DNA from 2 places in the Bradyrhizobium sp. MI1.10 genome. Region 2 is predicted to be linked to the other one. Evidence: predicted binding sites of a transcription regulator. Region 2 holds the regulator's gene; the other holds the start of a gene.
The links. The regulator LexA, encoded in region 2, represses DNA repair genes until DNA is damaged. The targets are predictions, from matches to a motif close to TGTTCNNNNTGTGTTCNG.

Region 1: AC0L3K_RS20030 (ImuA family protein) is a predicted target of LexA. The motif match lies at 2,779-2,796, and genes of this name have one in related genera.

Annotation. Positions count from the first base shown of each region.
Region 1 covers NZ_JBVVPN010000018.1:51,610-60,716, reverse strand. The annotation lists gene AC0L3K_RS20040 (UdgX family uracil-DNA binding protein) at 24-1,466, opposite strand; gene AC0L3K_RS20035 (putative DNA modification/repair radical SAM protein) at 1,466-2,698, opposite strand; gene AC0L3K_RS20030 (ImuA family protein) at 2,861-3,649, shown strand; gene AC0L3K_RS20025 (Y-family DNA polymerase) at 3,546-5,129, shown strand; gene AC0L3K_RS20020 (error-prone DNA polymerase) at 5,126-8,494, shown strand; gene AC0L3K_RS20015 (SDR family NAD(P)-dependent oxidoreductase) at 8,662-9,107, opposite strand, start outside.
Region 2 covers NZ_JBVVPN010000002.1:259,513-268,619, forward strand. The annotation lists gene AC0L3K_RS03330 (glutamine--tRNA ligase/YqeY domain fusion protein) at 1-447, shown strand, start outside; gene AC0L3K_RS03335 (YybH family protein) at 456-842, shown strand; gene AC0L3K_RS03340 (DUF2171 domain-containing protein) at 930-1,163, shown strand; partial or broken gene AC0L3K_RS03345 (ComEC/Rec2 family competence protein) at 1,259-3,531, shown strand; gene AC0L3K_RS03350 (hypothetical protein) at 3,669-4,103, opposite strand; gene lexA (transcriptional repressor LexA) at 4,556-5,257, opposite strand; gene AC0L3K_RS03360 (molybdopterin molybdotransferase MoeA) at 5,433-6,644, opposite strand; gene AC0L3K_RS03365 (hypothetical protein) at 6,903-7,094, opposite strand; gene AC0L3K_RS03370 (HAD family hydrolase) at 7,263-7,895, opposite strand; gene AC0L3K_RS03375 (alpha-hydroxy acid oxidase) at 7,904-9,037, opposite strand.

The DNA of each region.
Region 1 (9,107 bases), on a different contig from region 2:
GAAAGCCGTTTTCCCGCCAGTATTCAGGCGGCGCGCGCGGCTTTCTTCTGTAAGCCGGCGGCGATCTTCAAATCTTCGACAAAGCGGTGATATTCCAGCAGTTTGGCCTCCGGATCGGGCAACCGCAGCAAATAGGACGGGTGCACCGTCACCAGCGCCTTGCGGCCGTCGGGCAGGTCTATGAGCCGGCCGCGGTTCTTTCCGATCGGGGTGATTTTGCCGAACACGCTCTGCGCGGCGGTCGCGCCCATCGCGACGATGAGATCGGGCTGGATAACGGAGACCTCCCGCTCATACCACTGTCGGCAGGCCTTTATCTCCGGCGTATTCGGCTTTTGATGCAGACGGATCTTGCCGCGCGGCACGAATTTGAAGTGCTTCACCGCGTTGGTGACATAGACCTTCTTGCGGTCGACGCCGGCCTCCTGCAGCGCCCGGTCGAGCATCTGGCCGGCCGGACCGACAAAGGGATGGCCGGCGAGGTCTTCCTTGTCGCCGGGCTGTTCGCCGACCAGCATGATATTGGCGGACTTCGGGCCTTCGCCGAACACGGTCTGGGTCGCGTCCTTGTAGAGATGGCAGGCGCGGCAATGGGCGGCCTCCTCGCGGAGCGCTTCGAGATCGTCGGTGGCGGTCTTGCGTTTCATCGGAGCCTCCGGCCGCTTTTGAGGCTTGTGCGGATCGGTTGCGGCATTGGCGATCATGGCGCCGGTCATGCGTTCGGCGTCCTCAATCAGGGGCTTAATGATCGAAGCCTCGGGCAGGTTCCTCCAATATTTCTTCGGCATCTCCGTTTGCATCGCCTTCACCTTCAGGCGGGCCGGATTGAAGATGCTGGCGTAGTAGCGCCGCCAGGTTTCCTCCAGCCGGTCTTCGCTCGGCGCCTCGCTCTTGCTGACGCCTGATGTGAAGGAGAGAGCGTGGCCATCCCAATGCGCGCACAAATCCGGCGTCAGGATCGACCAGGGCATGTCGGCAAAGCGCTTGGCGAAGAACGGCGCGGCGAGCTCGACGATGTGATGCTCCGGCTCGAACCACGCAACGTAGTGCGCTTCGCGTTCCCTGCCGATCTCGCGGAAGCGCACGAAGGCATGCATCTTGTGCTCGTCGCGGTAGACCGCCTTTGCCATGGCCGTGACTTGCGCGACATCGGGATCGGTCGCGACCTCGATGAGGTCGTGATTGTCCTTCAGCCGAAACAGCAGGCGATAGAGGATCGCGAAACGCTCGGGATCGCGATGCAGGATCGCGGCCTTGGCGAGCTCGACGAATCTTGCAGGCACGTTGAAGGTGCCATCGGCACCGGCCGGCTGCGGAGACGGCGAGGGCGGCGCGAACAGCTCCGCTTCGCCGCCCCGCACGGCCCAGGTGATGTCGCCCGGCTTCATTTGATGAAGCACGAGGCTACGCGCGGCTTTGCGCCAGCCATCGAAATCGGTTTCGTTGTCGAGGATGATGTACTGCATCAGAAGCCAAATCCCAGTTGTGTTGCCGGCTTGAACCGTTCGATCAGCCGTGCCTCGTCGAGGCGGTGCGGCGCGGGCCGGTGATCGCTGAGGACGATGAACGGCAGCGCCTTGTTGCGGGGCACGTGCAGCCGCGCGAGGTCGGCGACGCGGATCGTGGTCGTGCGGCGCGCCGCGATGATGCGCTCGACCGCCTTGGTGCCGAAGCCCGGCACGCGCAACAATTCCTCGCGGCTGGCGCGGTTGACATCGAGCGGGAAGCGGTCGCGGTGACGCAGCGCCCAGGCGAGCTTTGGATCGATGTCGAGCGGCAGCATCGCGCTGTCGTCGACGATCTCGCCGACGTCGAAGCCGTAGAACCGCATCAGCCAATCGGCCTGGTAGAGACGGTGCTCGCGCAGCAAGGGTGGCGCGCGCAGAGGCAGCGCGCGGCTGGCATCGGGGATGGGGCTGAACGCGGAATAATAGACGCGCCTCAGCCTGTATGAACCGTAGAGATTGGCACTGGTGTGGAGGATGGTGTGGTCGGAAGCCGCGTCGGCGCCGACGATCATCTGCGTGCTTTGGCCGGCCGGCGCGAAGCGTTGCGGCTTGGCTTTCGTCTTCGCGCTGCGGCTTTCCTCGGCCTCGTCCAGCTTCAGCCGCAGCCGGCCCATGGTACGGCGGATCGCGCGCACGTCCTTCTCGGGCGCGAATTGCTGTAGGCTCGTCTCCTGCGGCATCTCGATGTTGATGGAGAGACGGTCGGCATATTTGCCGGCCTCGGAGATCAATGCATCGTCGGCCTCGGGAATAGTCTTGAGATGGATGTAGCCACGGAAGTGATGCTCCTCGCGCAGTTTTCGCGCGACGCTCACCACCTGCTCCATGGTGTAGTCGGGGTTGCGGATGATCCCGGAGGAGAGAAACAGTCCTTCGATGTAATTGCGCCGGTAGAAGTCGAGCGTCAGCTTGATCACTTCGTCGATGGTGAAGCGGGCACGTGGCACGTTGGAGGAGGCGCGGTTGACGCAATAGAGGCAGTCGTAATTGCAGGCGTTGGTCAGCAGCACCTTGAGCAGCGAGATACAGCGGCCGTCCGGCGCGTAGGAATGGCAGATACCCATGCCGGGCGCGGTCGAGCCCATGCCCTTGCCGTCGCTGGAATCCCGCCTCTCGGTGCCGCTGGAGGCGCACGACGCGTCGTATTTGGCGGCATCCGCCAGAATCTCCAGCTTGCGTTGTACGTCCATGGTGGGATCCCCTTGATTCAGCTGACGAATCCGGATGAGCACCAATTCGATTGACTCCTCCGACCTCGTTAGCTTTATATTAGAACATATCATGAACAAATGAGCCAGCCGGTGGTTCTTATTTTTGAGAACCTCGGCAATCACTCTGAAGGAGCGGCGGGCATGAGCGGCGCACGCATCAGCGCGCTTGCGACCTTGCGCAGCCAGATCGAGCGCATCGAGACCGCGGAGGTCGTGCATCAGCACGACCGCGTCGCGCTCGGCCATAGCGAGGTGGACAGCGCGCTGCAGGGCGGGCTCGCGCGCGCGGCGATCCACGAGGTGTTTTGCGAGGGCCGTCAGGGCGCGGCCGCGACGGGGTTTGTCACTGGACTTGCGGGGCGCGTGAGTGCGCGCAAACCGCTGCTGTGGGTGCGACAGGATTTTTCGGAAATTGAAACAGGCGCGCTGTCGATGAGCGGGTTCGCCGAGCTCGGCCTCGATCCGCGCTGCGTGGTGATGGTGCGCGCGGCAGAAGTGGAGAGCGCGTTGCGCACCTCGGCCGATGCGCTCGCCTGCGATGCGCTCGGTGCGGTCGTGCTCGAACTCTGGGGCGAGACGCGGCAGTTCGATCTGGTGGCGAGCCGCAAGCTGACGTTGGCCGCGCAAGGCTCCGGCGTCACCGGCCTCTTGCTGCGGATGGCCGCGCAGCCGCTGCCCTCGACCGCGGAGACACGATGGATGCTGCGCGCGGCGCATTCGCCGCCGGGCTCGATGTGGAGCGCCTGGGGCGCGCCGCGCTTCGATGCCGAGCTGTTGCGCAATCGTCATGGCCCGTGTGGCCGGTGGATCATGGAATGGAAATGTGATGAGTGCCAGTTCAGTGAACCGTCGGCGTATCCTCAGCCTGTGGCTGCCGCGCCTGCCGATCGACCGGATTCAACGGTTCCTTGGCAGCGCCGCGCAGGATGAGCCGAGCATCGTCGTCATCAAGGACGCCAATGCGCTGGTGATCCATGCGCTTGACGATGCGGCGTCGCGGCTCGGTTTGCATATTGGCCAACCCCTGGCCAATGCGCGGGCGATGTGCCCGGACTTGCGGGTGTTCGACGCCGATGTCGTGGCTGATGCGAAGACACTCGGCGACATCGCCGACTGGTGCGACCGCTTCACGCCGCTGGTGGCGCTCGATCCGCCGCATGGGCTGTTCCTCGATATCACCGGCTGCGCGCATCTGTTCGGCGGCGAGGCCGCACTGTTGCAGATGCTGGTCCGTGCGCTCGACCGACAGGGCTTTGTCGTCAGTGCGGCGATCGCGGGCACCTCGGTCTGCGCACGGACCCTGACGCGGCAGACGACAGGCGCCATCGTCGCCGATGGGGGCGAGGCGGAGGCGATCAGCCGGCTGCCGGTGTCCGCGCTGGGTGCGGGCGAGGCCATCACCGCCGGCCTGCGCCGTGCCGGTCTGAAAAGCATCGGCGATGTCGCCTCGCGTGCACCGGGCGAGATCACGGCGCGGTTCGGCGCGCGGTTCTCCACGCTGCTCGCGCATGCGCTGGGGCAGGGCGATGCGCCGATCAATCCACGAAAGCCGCTGCCCGATTACATCGTGGAGAAACGCTTTGCTGAGCCGATCGCGACCGACACCATGATCGCGATGACGCTGTCGCGCCTGGCGGACACGTTGATCGCGTCGATGGAGAAGCAGGGCAAGGGCGCGCGCCGGCTTGAGGCCACCTTCTTCCGTACCGACGGCGCAGTGCGTGCGATCATGGTCGAGACCGGACGTCCCGTGACGCGGAGCGCGGTCGTCGACCGGCTGTTCCGCGAGCGTCTCGATGCACTCGCCGATCCGCTCGATCCCGGCTTCGGCTTCGACATGGTGCGGCTGTCGGCAAGCCGCACCGAGATCGTGGTGCAGGAGCAGCGCGATCTCGATGCCCATGTCCACGACAATGACGAGCTTGCTGCGCTGATCGACCGCATCGCCGCGCGCATCGGCGGAAAGCGCGTCGTCGTGCACCTGCCTGAGGATACCCATATCCCCGAATGTGCGGTGCTGGCGGCGCCTGCCCAGCATCATCTCGCCGTGGCCATGCAGGCCGAATGGCCCGCGCGCACTGAAAGTGAGCCGCCGCTGCGTCCGTTGCGGCTGTTCGACAAGCCTGAGCCGATCAATGTGCCGTTCGCGACCGTGCCCGACGGCCCGCCGCATCAATTCACCTGGCGCCGCGCGCAGCATGCGGTGGTGCGGGTGGAAGGCCCCGAGCGCATCGCCATGGAATGGTGGCGGCAGGACGGCAAGCAACTGACGCGGGATTATTTCCGTATCGAGGATGCCGAAGGCCTGCGCTTCTGGATCTTTCGCGATGGTCTTTACGAGGGGGAGTGCTTCGACGGCGACGGCAAGCCCGTTCCTCCCGGTTGGTATGTGCACGGTCTCTTCGCATGACTACGCCAGCTTATGCCGAGATCGGCATCACCACGAATTTTTCCTTCCTGCGCGGCGGCTCGGATCCGCGCGCCTATGTGCATCAGGCCAGCAAACTCGGCATTCCCGTGATCGGCATCGCCGACCACAACACGCTCGCCGGCGTGGTGCGCGCCTACAAGGAGCTCGACAATGACGAGGTGCTGCACAAGCCAAAACTTCTGATCGGCGCGCGCATCGTCTTCATCGATGGTACGCCCGATATCCTGGTCTATCCGCGCGACCGCGCCGCCTACGGCCGGCTGTGCCAGCTCCTCACCAGGGGCAAGCGCGGCGACGACATCACTCGGATCGCGAAGGGCGAATGCCATCTCACCTTCGCTGATCTCCTTGCGTTTTCCGAAGGCCAGCTCCTGATCCTGACGCTGCCGCATCGCTTCGATGCAGCGCAAGCGCAGGACATCCTCGCCAAGCTGAAGGCAAGTCGGGCCGAGGGCGTGTGGCTGGCGGCGAGCCTGGTCTATCGCGGCGACGACCGCCGTCGCCTCGCGCAGCTCGATGATCTCGCCTCAAAAGCAAAAGTGCCGCTGCTTGCGACCAACGAGGTGCTCTATCACCACCCCGCGCGCCGTCCCCTCCAGGACGTGCTGACCTGCATCCGGGAAAAAACCACGATCGAGGCGGTCGGCCGCAAGCTGGAAGGCAATGCCGAGCGGTTTCTGAAGACGCCCAGGGAGATGGCGCGGCTATTCCGCGATTTCCCTGAGGCTGTCGCGGAGACCATTCGCTTTGCGGACAAGATCACCTTCTCGCTCGACCAGCTCAAATATCAGTATCCGGACGAGCCGGTGCCGCGGGGCAAGACCGCGCAAGGGCATCTGGAGGATCTGACCTGGGCCGGTGTCGACAAATATTTTGGCGGCAAGATCGACGACAAGCTGCGCGCCACCCTGAAGAAAGAACTCGCGCTGATCGCCGAACTGAAATACGCACATTACTTTCTCACCGTGCACGACATCGTGCATTACGCGCGCAGCCAGAACATTTTGTGCCAGGGGCGGGGATCGGCGGCGAATTCGGCGGTCTGCTACGTGCTCGGCATCACCTCGGTCGACCCGACCAAGGTCGATCTGCTGTTCGAGCGATTCATCTCCAAGGAACGGCTGGAGCCGCCCGACATCGACGTCGATTTCGAGCATTCGCGGCGCGAGGAGGTGATGCAATATGTCTATCGGCGTTACGGCCGCCATCGCGCCGCGATCATCGCCACCGTCATTCATTATCGCCCGCGCAGCGCCATCCGCGACGTCGGCAAGGCGCTGGGCCTAACCGAGGACGTCACCGCGGCCCTCGCCGATACGGTGTGGGGAAGCTGGGGCAAGGGCCTCAACGACATGCAGGTCAGGCAGGCCGGCCTCGATCCGCAAAATTCCATGATCAACCTCGCGGTCGAGCTCGCGACCGAGTTGATCGAATTCCCGCGTCATCTGTCCCAACATGTCGGCGGCTATGTGCTCACGCAAGACCGGCTCGACACCTATGTGCCGATCGGCAATGCGGCGATGGATGATCGCACCTTCATCGAATGGGACAAGGACGATGTCGACGCGCTCAGCATGATGAAGGTCGACGTGCTCGCGCTGGGCATGCTGACTTGCATCCGCAAGTGCTTTGATCTGATCGAGCAGCACAAGGGCGAACGCTGGATGCTGGCGAGCGTCCCGCAGGATGATTCCAAAGTCTACGACATGCTGTGCGATGGGGAGTCGCTCGGCGTGTTCCAGGTCGAGAGCCGCGCCCAGATGAACATGCTGCCGCGCCTGAAGCCGCGGACCTTCTACGATCTCGTCATTGAGGTCGCGATCGTGCGGCCGGGACCGATCCAGGGCGACATGGTGCATCCGTATTTGCGGCGGCGGAACGGCCTGGAAAAAGTGAGTTATCCGTCGCCGTCACCGGATCATGGCGACAAGGACGAACTTTACAATGTGCTGCACAAAACATTGGGCGTGCCGCTGTTCCAGGAGCAAGCGATGCGCATCGCGATCGAGGCGGCAAAATTCACCTCCGAGGAAGCCAACGGCCTGCGCCGCTCCATGGCGACCTTCCGCAATGTCGGCACCATCGGCCAATACGAGGAGAAGCTGATCGGCAACATGGTCGCGCGCGGCTACGATCCGAACTTCGCCAGGAGCTGCTTCGACCAGATCAAGGGCTTTGGCTCCTACGGTTTTCCGGAGAGCCATGCCGCAAGCTTCGCGCAACTCGTCTACATATCTTCATGGTTGAAATATCATCATCCCGATGCCTTCTGCTGTGGTCTGCTGAACTCGCAGCCGATGGGCTTCTACGCGCCGGCGCAGATCGTCGGCGATGCCCGCAAGAACGGCGTCGAGGTGCGCGAGATCGATGTGTCCTACAGTTTTGCGCAGAGCACGCTGGAGCAGGGAAATGGCGGGTATTGCGCGGTACGTCTCGGCTTCCGCCAGATCGACGGTTTCCACTGGCTGGACGAGGATGAGGAAAGGCTGAAAAGAGCCGCGTCCCGGAATGACCATGTGGAGAGAGCGCCCGACTGGGCCGACCGCATCGTCGTCGCCCGCAACCGCCGGCCCTTCACCTCGCTGGAAGACTTCGCCCGCGACACCGGACTGCCCAAGCGCGCGCTGATCCTGCTCGCCGATGCCGACGCCTTCCGCTCGCTCCGGCTCGACCGCCGCGAGGCGCTGTGGCAGGTGCGGCGCCTGCCCGACGATGTGCCGCTGCCGCTGTTCGAGGTGGCTACCGCGCGCGAGCAGCCGGACGAGCACGCCAGGCCGTTGCCGGTGATGCCGCGCGCCGAACAGGTGGTCGCGGACTACCAAACCATTCGCCTTTCGCTCAAAGGCCATCCGATGGAATTTTTGCGCGAGATGTTTACGCGCGAGCGCATCATCGCCTGCAAGGACATCAATCATGACAACGAGCGGCGCCGCGTTCGCTGTGCCGGCGTCGTTCTGGTACGACAGCGGCCGGGCAGCGCCAGCGGCGTCGTGTTCATGACACTGGAGGACGAAACCGGCATCGCCAATGTCGTGGTGTGGCCGAAGATCATGGAGCAGTACCGGAAAGAGGTGATGGGCGCACGTCTCATCCTGGTCGAAGGCTACATCCAGAGCAGCCCAGAAAAGGTGACGCATCTGATCGCACAGCGCATGATCGATCGCTCGCACGATCTGGTCGGCCTTGCCAACGATGCCTTGACCCGCAAGCATCCGGTGCCGGCAGGCGCCACCGTGGTCGAACCGCTCAATGACGATCCCCGCGCCCACACGGATGCGCCCGCGCAAAAACTTCGCCACCCCCGCAACGTCCGCATCCTGCCGCCGTCGCGGGATTTTCATTAAGAATGTAGCGCTCTCTGCTGCCACGAGATTGTTGCGACGAGTGCGCGTCACACTCTCGGTGTCATACCCCGCGGAGGCGGGGTCCAGTACGCCGCGGCTTCACGATTCAACTTCTGTCGCATCGGAATACTGGATCGCCCGGTCAAGCCGGGCGATCCAGCGTGGCCTCAAAAATTCACCCGGTTCGAGATCGCGCCGTCCACCACCAGATTGGAGCCCGTGGTGAACCCCGACACCGGGCTCGCCAGAAATACCGCCGCGCTCGCGATCTCCTGTGGCGTGGCCATGCGGCCGGTGGGGTTACGCTTCATCGCATCATTGTAACGCTCGGGCATGTTCTGCTCGATGGTATTCCAGACGCCGCCCTTGAAATAGACCGTGCCAGGCGAGACCACGTTGACGCGGATCTTCTTCTTCGCATATTGCCGCGCCAGTCCCTTGGCCATGTGGATCAATGCCGCCTTGATCGGGCCGTAGGAGCTCGCCGTGTCCGCTTGCGCCGCGGAGATCGATGAGATGATCACGAAGGCGGCGTCACCGCTGCTCGCACCGCTGGCCTCGAGGAACGGCCGCGCGGCGTCGAACGCATGCACGGCGCCGAGCAGGTCGAGCC
Region 2 (9,107 bases):
AACGAGGTGCGGCTGCGCTACGCCTATTTCGTCAAATGCACCGGCGTGATCAAGAACGATGCCGGCGAGGTGGTGGAGCTGCGCTGCACCTACGATCCCGCGACCAAAGGCGGTAACGCGCCCGATGGCCGCAAGGTCAAGGCCACCATGCACTGGCTGTCGGCGGCGACATCCGTGCCCGCGGAAATCCGCATCTACAACCAGCTGTTTGCCAACCCGAGCCCGGACGCCTCGAATTTCGCGGCCGACCTCAATCCGCAGTCGCTCGAAATTCTCGCTGATGCGCGCGTCGAGGCATCGGTCGCGGAAGGCAATTCGACCGAGGTAATGCAGTTCGAGCGCCAAGGCTATTTCGTGCGCGACAAGGACTCGACGCCGGGCAAGCCGGTGTTTTCGCGCACCATCGGTCTGCGCGACACGTTCGCGAAGGAAGTCGCCAAGGGCTGAGGACGACCATGACCAGCGAAGCCGACGCCGTCGTTTCCGCCATCATCGCCAAATGGAGCGCCGGCTTCGCAACGCTCGACGCCGCGGCACTCTCGTCTCTGTATTCGAAGAACGCCTTCTTCTTCGGCTCCAACCCAAAGCTCTATCGGGGCAGGGATGGCGTCGCAGACTATTTCAACGGCCTGCCGCGCTGGCGCAAGCCGAGCGCGGTCTTCTCCGAGGTGTATGCGGCGCAGGCAGCTCCTGATCTCATCAATATGGCCGCAACCATCTCGTTCGATCTCCCCGGCGAAAGCCCCGATTTCTCGGTCAAGATGAGCTGGGTCATCGTGCGCGAGGATGGCGACTGGAAGATCGTCAATCACCATGCTTCCTCGCAGGCGCCGCTGATCTGACCAGCGGGGCACACGGCATTGTCATTCTCGCGAGAGAGAACGAACGTGCGCCCCACGCGTTGGGCTGGGTCCAACAAGGAGCCCACCATGCAGAACATCGCAGAGCACATGGAAGTCATCGGCGCCGACGGCGTCCATATCGGCACCGTTGACAAGGTCGAAGGCAATCGCATCAAGCTGACCAAGAAGGACAGCGGCGAGGGCAGCCACAAGGGGCATCATCACTTCATCGACAAGGGCCTCGTCGCGGACATCGAGGGCAACAAGGTCCGGCTGTCGGCCAAGGCGGATGTCGCGGTGACGATGGAAGAGGAAAAGTAGCGGTCGCGCCCTTTCGTTCCTGATCCGTACCGCTATCCGCCCGCCTGCACGTTCCGGTAGCTTCGGCCTTCGTTGCGTATCATCGAGTGCAGGGAATGGCGGAGCCGGGCCGGCCGGTACGGTCGCAGGGGATCGCGGGGACGTGGCCCGCGGGCCGCGCCGCGTCCGCGGGCGGCCTCGCGCCTGCAGGCCTCGACCTCTGGACATCGCTGGCCGAGACGCGTGGCTGCGCGCCGAGGCTGGCGCCGGGCGGCTGTTGCCGTGGGTGCCCGTGGCGTTTGGCTGCGGCATCGCGCTTTATTTCTCGGCAGATCACGAACCTGTGCTGTGGGTCGTAGCCACGACCGCCATCGCGCTCCTGCTTGGCGCGGCTCTGTTGCGGCGGAGCCGGCTGTTCGCCCCGGCCATCATGATCGCGGCGGTCGCGGCCGGCTTTGCCGTCGCGACCTGGAAGACGGCGCGCATCGCTCACCCGGTGCTGGCAAAGTCGCTCTATTCGGTATCGTTGTCGGGCTTCGTCGAAGCCCGCGACATCCGCGAGCGTACCGACAGGTTCGTGCTGCGCGTCACCGCGATGGAGGCGCAGCGCAGCGACGTCAGGCTCGAGCGCGTGCGCCTGTCGGTCCGCAAGGGCACGGCGCCGGAGGTCGGCAGTTTCGTTCAGCTGAAGGCGCGGCTGATGCCGCCGCTCGCGCCGGTGCGGCCCGGCAGCTACGACTTTTCGCGTGACATGTTCTTCCAGGGCATCGGCGCCTCCGGCTTCGCGATGGGCGCAATCACGGTGGCGGCGCCGCCTGAGACCGCCGGCTTGCGGCTGCGTTACGCGGCCTTCATGCAAGGCCTGCGCGATGCGATCGATGCCCGCATCCGGGCGACGCTCGACGGCGACAACCGGGCGATCGCGACCGCGCTGCTCACCGGGCGGCGCGATGCGATCACCACGCCCGTCAACGACGCGATGTTCATCTCCGGCCTCGGCCACGTGCTCTCGATCTCCGGTTATCACATGGCGGTCGTTGCCGGTGTCGTGTTCTTCGCGGTGCGCGCGCTGCTCGCTCTGATCCCCAGACTGGCGGCCGGCTTCGCCATCAAGAAATGGTCGGCCGCCGCCGCGCTGGTCGCCGCTGCGTTCTACCTGCTGCTGTCAGGCGCGGAGGTCGCGACGCAAAGGTCGTTCTTCATGACCGCGGTAGTGCTGATCGCGGTGATGGTCGATCGCCGCGCCATCACCTTCCGCACGCTTGCTGTCGCCGCGCTGATCGTGCTCGCGGTCGCGCCGGAAGCGCTGGTGCATCCGAGCTTCCAGATGTCGTTTGCAGCAACGCTCGGGCTGGTGGCGCTGGTGCAGATCGGCATGCCGAATTTGTTTGCCTCGCCGGACCATTCGGCGACTGCACGCATTGCGATGTGGGGCGGCCGCGAGATCGCGATGCTGTTCATGGCTTCGCTGATTGCGGGACTTGCGACCACACCCTACGCCGCTTTCCACTTCCACCGTGTCACGCCGTTCGGCGTGCTCGCCAATCTCGGCGCGATGCCGGTGGTCTCGGCGCTGGTGATGCCGGCGGGGCTGTTGGGGCTGCTTGCTGCACCGTTCGGGCTGGACAGCGTGTTCTGGTGGCTGATGGGGATCGGCATCGACTGGATGGTCGCGGTCTCGCGCTGGGTCGCAGCATTGCCGGGTGCCGTCGGCCGCATCGCGGCGTTCGGGATCGGGCCGCTGATCGCGGCGAGCCTGGGAATCATCGTGCTGGGCTTGTTGCGGACGCCGCTGCGCTGGTCCGGCGCCCTGGTGCTGCTGGCAGCGATCCTGTGGGGACTGTCGGCGCGGCAGCCCGACATCCTGATCGCCGGGGATGGCGCGAGCGTCGCGGTGCGGGGCAAGGACGGATATCTGCACCTGATCAGGACCAGCAAGGACAGCTTTCTGCTCAAGGAATGGCTCGCTGCCGACGCCGATCCGCGCGATGCCGGCAGAGCCTCGCTGGCTGATGGCGTGTCCTGTGACGAATCCGGCTGCGTGACGCCACTGATCGACGGGAGGCTGGTCGCGCTGGCACTGCGGGTCGACGCTCTCGCCGACGATTGCAGTCGGGCCGCGCTGGTGGTGACGACGCGTCCCGCGCCGCCCGATTGCGCGGCGATGGTGGTCGATCGGCAGCGGCTCGCCAGCCAGAGCGCACTGGCGCTGACGCAGCGTGGTGACGGATTTGTGGTTCAGGCGGTGAGGGCGAGAGGCACGAGCCGCCCCTGGTTGCCGGTCGGCGCCGGCGAGGGTGATTTCGACGGCAGCCTTGCGCCGAAGGCGACCGCGCCCCGCATCAAGGACGCAACGCCGGCGGAGACCGACTTGCAGGCCGACGATTGATCTGATGGTGCGGAGCAACGCAGCGGGTCGGTGCGTCCGCTCGGATTCGCTGGCGCAAACCACACCATCTCGCCGGCCACGGCCGGCGATGGCAATTCAATCCTGACCTCCGACCTCGTAGCCGGAGGGCGGCTGTTTCAGCCGATCGGCAGGTGCGTGACGGTCGGCTGCCTGTCGGCGATGATCTGCGCCTTGTGCTCGCGCTCGATGACCGACTGGGTCACAGGCAGTTGCAGCACGGTCGCGCGCTGGCCTTCGACGAGCTGCGTCACCAGCACAAATTTGCCGTCGGGGAATTCGATCGCGTCATGATGGCGGTCGGGAACGTGCGGATCGATCTTGCCGAACTTGCCCACGCGGGAATTGATGGTCCGCGTCCAGATCCAGCGATTGTCGTAGCGGACGTCGTCTGCGAAGGCGAGCTCCGTTCCCGGCAGCAGGCAGACGGCAACAGACGGATCGGCTGCGGAGGCGAAGCCGCGCGTCGAGGTGCCGCGGAAATTTGTCGTGACGATCGTCTCGCCGACTTCGGCGGGGCGCGACGCGACGGCATGCAGGCTGTAGTCACACATCGGGTGCTCCTCATGCTGGGATAGCAACCCACGTCTCTTATCGAGGCGCAGGCCTCTATCAGAGTTGAAGCACGAAAGCTCTGCTCGGTTGTGGGCAAATCTGCGGCTGGTTTCCGCAAGCCGCGATCACATTATCTTTCCCGAATTCAATAGGAACAAAGAGAGTTGCGATGCATTCGGGAGGCGCATGCGCGAATATTGCCGGCTGGTGCAACGACCTCGATCGCTGCTCGCTGTTTCCTCGCACACTCGAGCCGCGAAGCGGTGCTGTTTCGGTGCTGCTTCTTGGGCGTCGCGAGTAGCCAGCGCCGGAGCAGGGGCCGGATAGTCTGTGCAGAACCAGAAAGACTATCCAGCCGGAGCGGACGATGATCCGCTCCAATCTCTGACCGGCGATGCCGATCGGAAGCGCGCGAGGCGCCAACTTCTCCAGGTATCAAGTACGTCCGGTATCAGTACTTCCGGTAAAGCCCGATCAGCTTGCCCTGAATCTTCACCCGATTGGGCGGCAGGATGCGGACCTCATAGGCAGCGTTGGCGGGCTCGAGCGCGATCGAGGCGCCGCGACGGCGGAAGCGCTTCAGCGTCGCTTCCTCGTCGTCGATCAGCGCCACCACGATGTCGCCGGTATCGGCGCTCTCGTTGCGCTGAATCAGCGCCATGTCGCCGTCAAGGATGCCGGCATCAACCATGGAATCACCGCGCACTTCCAGCGCGTAATGTTCGCCCGAGCCGAGCATGTCGGGCGGTACGCTGATGGTGTGGCTGCGTGTCTGCAACGCCTCGATCGGCGTGCCGGCCGCGATGCGGCCCATCACCGGTACCGCCACGGGGCGTTCGCCCTCGTCCGCGGGCAGGCTGGAGCCCGCACGCACCTTGCCGAGATTGCCCTCGATGACGCTGGGGGTGAAGCCGCGGCGGCTGCCGGCGGCTGCCTGGAGCTCCGGCAGCTTGATGACTTCAATCGCACGGGCGCGGTTGGGCAGGCGTCGGATGAAGCCACGCTCCTCGAGCGCCGTGATCAGGCGATGGATGCCCGACTTCGAGCGCAGATCGAGCGCATCCTTCATCTCGTCGAAGGAGGGCGGCACGCCGCTTTCCTTCAGACGTTCACTGATGAACCGCAGAAGCTCGTATTGTTTGCGCGTTAACATCTCGACCAAAGTCCCCCGGTTGATGTCGTCCGATTCCGAGACGCAGAATTCGGCAATAAGCCGCTACATGCTCGAAACAAATCATGAACGGACACTATATGTTCGATACATGTTCCGCAACTGCTTAATTTACCGTGAACAGAGCAAAGTTCGCGGAACGCGCGTTGCGGGGTGCTCAGACGGGGAGCCGCAACACTTCGCAAGCCGTGCCGGCTTCGGCCTTCGGCGCGAATGGTGCGCGCACGAGAAGTACCTGTGCTGCAGCGAGATTCGCAAGCAGCGAAGAGTCCTGATGATTGACGGGAAGAACGACGCGTGTGCCATCGTCACGCTCCTCCAGATGCGCGCGCAGATAGTCCTCGCGCTGGTCGTTGGCGCCGACGCCGCGGCCGAGCACGGCGCGTTCGCGGCGATGGTGAATCACTGAACGGCCCGACAGGGCGCGAATCAGCGGCACCATGAACAGGAAAGCGCACACGTAGGACGACACGGGATTGCCCGGCAGGCCGATCACACCCATTGCGCCGAGTCGCCCGTGCATCATCGGCTTGCCTGGCCGCATCGCGATCTTCCAGAACGCCATCGCGATGCCTTCGTCCCGCAGTGCCTGCTGGACCAGATCGTGGTCGCCGACCGATGCGCCGCCGGTCGTGATCAGGATGTCGGCGCCGCTCTCGCGGGCGCGGCGGATGCCGGCGGTGGTCGCCTCCAGCGTGTCGGCGGCAATACCGAGGTCGATCGTCTCGGCGCCTTCGCTGCGGGCGAGCGCGTGCAGGGCGTAGCCGTTGGAATAGACGATCTGGCCGTGGCCTGGCGTGGTGCCTGGCATCACCAGCTCGTCGCCGGTGGCGAGAATCGCGACCTTTGGACGCCTGAAAACGACAAGGTGCGGATGATTCATCCCGGCAGCGAGCGCGAGGTCGCGCTCGGTGACACGGCTTCCCTTGCGCAGGAGCACGTCACCCTCGCGGAAATCGACGCCGGCGGGGCGGATGTGCCGACCGGCGATCGCGGCTTCCTTGATCATGATCCGCTTGCCGGCTGCGACCGTGTCCTCCTGGATCACGACGGCGTCCGCGCCACCGGGAACGACGCCGCCGGTGAAGATCCGTACGGCCTCGCCGGCGCCGATCGTCCCGGCGAACGGTCGGCCCGCCGCGACTTCGCCGACCACGGTGAGCTCCGAATCGATCGTCGCGGCATCGGCCGCGCGCACCGCGTAGCCGTCCATCGCCGACATCGCCTGCGGCGGCTGCGTGCGCCGCGCCGCGAGGTCACGCGCGAGCACGCGATGATGGGCCTCGTCGAGGGAAATCATTTCTTCCGGCAGCGGCTCTGCACCCGCCAGCACCGCGGCAAGCGCGTCGGAAACCGGCATCAAGGCCACGGCGAAAACTCCTGCTCGGCACGTTCGGGCGAATGTTCCGCACGTCTTCTAGCCGAGCGCGGGCGCAGAGGCAAAAACCGCTGAGCGGGCACAGTCATCCCGCCGCTTCACATTGTTCCGGAAGGCAGGATCAAGCGCGTCGCGGCATGATGCGAAGAACCTGACAAATCGGCAGGAGAGCGGCCATGGAAGCGACGAAAATCACGGCAAGGAAAATCACGGCAAGGCGAGAACGACGAGCGCCCCGGGCTGCATCGATCAGCTCCCTGCCTGCCCGGGAGTTACGTCGGGCGCCTTGGCTCCCTGGTCTTTGTCGGGCAGCGGATCGGCCTGGGATTTCAGGTCGGCGGCCTTGCTCACAAGCTTGGCGGAAAGGTCCGAATCTGAAGTTGTCCTGGCGAATTCAAGAAGAAGAGAGGCCTGCTTGGTGAGGTAGGTTTTGCCCAGCACGATGATGCATCCGTCCGTAGAAGTCCCAACGGACTCTAAGAGTCCGGAAGGCGGTATTCCGTTCCCGGAACTCTGTACAAAAATGCACAAAGTGATCGGGTTCCTCAATTTCTCAAAATTGGTCCCGGCGGGCGGTGCCGCCGTGGGTTTCGCGACACCGACTCCTCGTCAAATGCCCAATGCCTTCAATGCGTTCCCGACGTCACGCGGCGAGGTCACATGCACCGCCGTCAAGCCGCGCGCCCGCGCTCCCTCGATGTTTTCGGCAAGATCATCGAAGAACACGATGCGCCCGGCGGGCACGCCGATCGCCGCAACGACGTGGTCGAAGGCCTCCGCATCCGGTTTGCGCAAGCCGATGCTGGACGACAAATACAGCTCGCGGAAATGGCCGAGGAGGTCGGCATATTCCCTCGAGAAATGGTCCACGTGCGGCCGGTTGGTGTTGGAGAAAGCGTAGAGCGGCATCTGCTTCGCTGCCCGCGGCAGCAGCTCGGCGATGTCAGGCATTTCGCCGGCGAAGATCGCGTTCCAGCCTTCCAGGAACTGCGCGTCCGAAATGCCGATTCCGAGCGAGGCTCGCAATGAGGCGAAATAATCCTCATCGCTGATCTTCCCCATCTCGTGCAACCGATAGGCTTCGCTGTCCCGCACATAGCGCGCTACAATGGCTTCGGGCTTGCAGCCGGCATGTCCCGCCCAGCAGGCGATTGCCCTGGAGAAATCGATATCGAGCACCACGCGGCCGAGATCGAACAGGAGCGCATCCGCGCTGCCGGGAGAGAGCGATGTCACCTGCATCCTTTCACTCAGTATCGATATGGCTCGTGGTCGAACAGCGGAAACGCGCTGAACACACTCGGCGCGTTGGTTGCGGTCGCCTGGTGCAGGCAGGATTTGTCGAGCTCGGCGAACGACGTTGCACCCAAGAGGCCGAGGCAGCGCAGCACTTCGTCCTCGAGCAGCTCCAGCATGCGCGCCACGCCGGATTCGCCGGCCGCCGCCAGCGCCCAGCATTGTAGCCGGCCGATGCCGACCAGGTCGGCACCCGCCGCGATCGCCTTGACGATGTCGGTGCCGCGACAGACGCCGCCATCGACCATGATCTTGGCGCGGCCGTTCACGGCATCGACGATCTCGGGCAGCACATGCATGGCGCCGCGACCGTGATCGAGCTGACGGCCGCCATGGTTGGAGACGTAAATCCATTCGACGCCGTGATCGATCGCGATCAGCGCATCCTCTGGCGTCGCGATGCCCTTGAGGATCAGCGGGATCTTGAACTTGTCCTTGATCATCTTCACCGTCCGCCACTCCAGACCCTTCTGGTAATCGCCGCCGGTGGCGCGCAGGCGGCTCTCGCGAACGTAGCGCTTGGCGATGTCACGTTCGCGACGGCTGTAGTGAGCGGTGTCGACGGTCAGGCAGAAGGCGGCGTAGGCGTTCTTCTCGGCCCGGCTGACGACGTCGGCAACGAAGGCGTCGTCGCCGCGCACATAGAGCTGGTAGAGGCGCAGCGCGTCGGGCGCAGCTTCGGCGGTCTTCTCGAGGCCGGGCTCGGACACGGAACTGAGCATGTGCGCCGCACCGAAAGTGCCGCAGGCGCGTGCCACGCTCGCCGCACCATCCGGATCGAAGATCTCAAGCGCGCCGACGGGGGCGAGTACCACCGGCAGGCGCATCTTGCGGCCGAACTGCTCGACCGAGCCGGTGACCTTGCGGACATCGCGCAGCACGCGCGGGCGAAAGGCGATCTCGTCCAGTGCCATGCGGTTGCGACGCATCGTGGTCTCGGTCTCGGCCGCGCCGACGATATAATCCCAGGCATTCTGGTTGAGGTTGGCGCGGGCTTTCCGGACGAATTCATGCAGATTCTGGAACGGCTCGGTGCTGGCGCCGAGCTCGACGTTCCTTTCCGGTTGGATGCGGGGTGCTTCGTTCATTGTTATCCTCCCGAGAATTTGAAGCCTTCCCTCATCGCCTAACCCGTCCGGGGCGCCAAAACCATCCTAA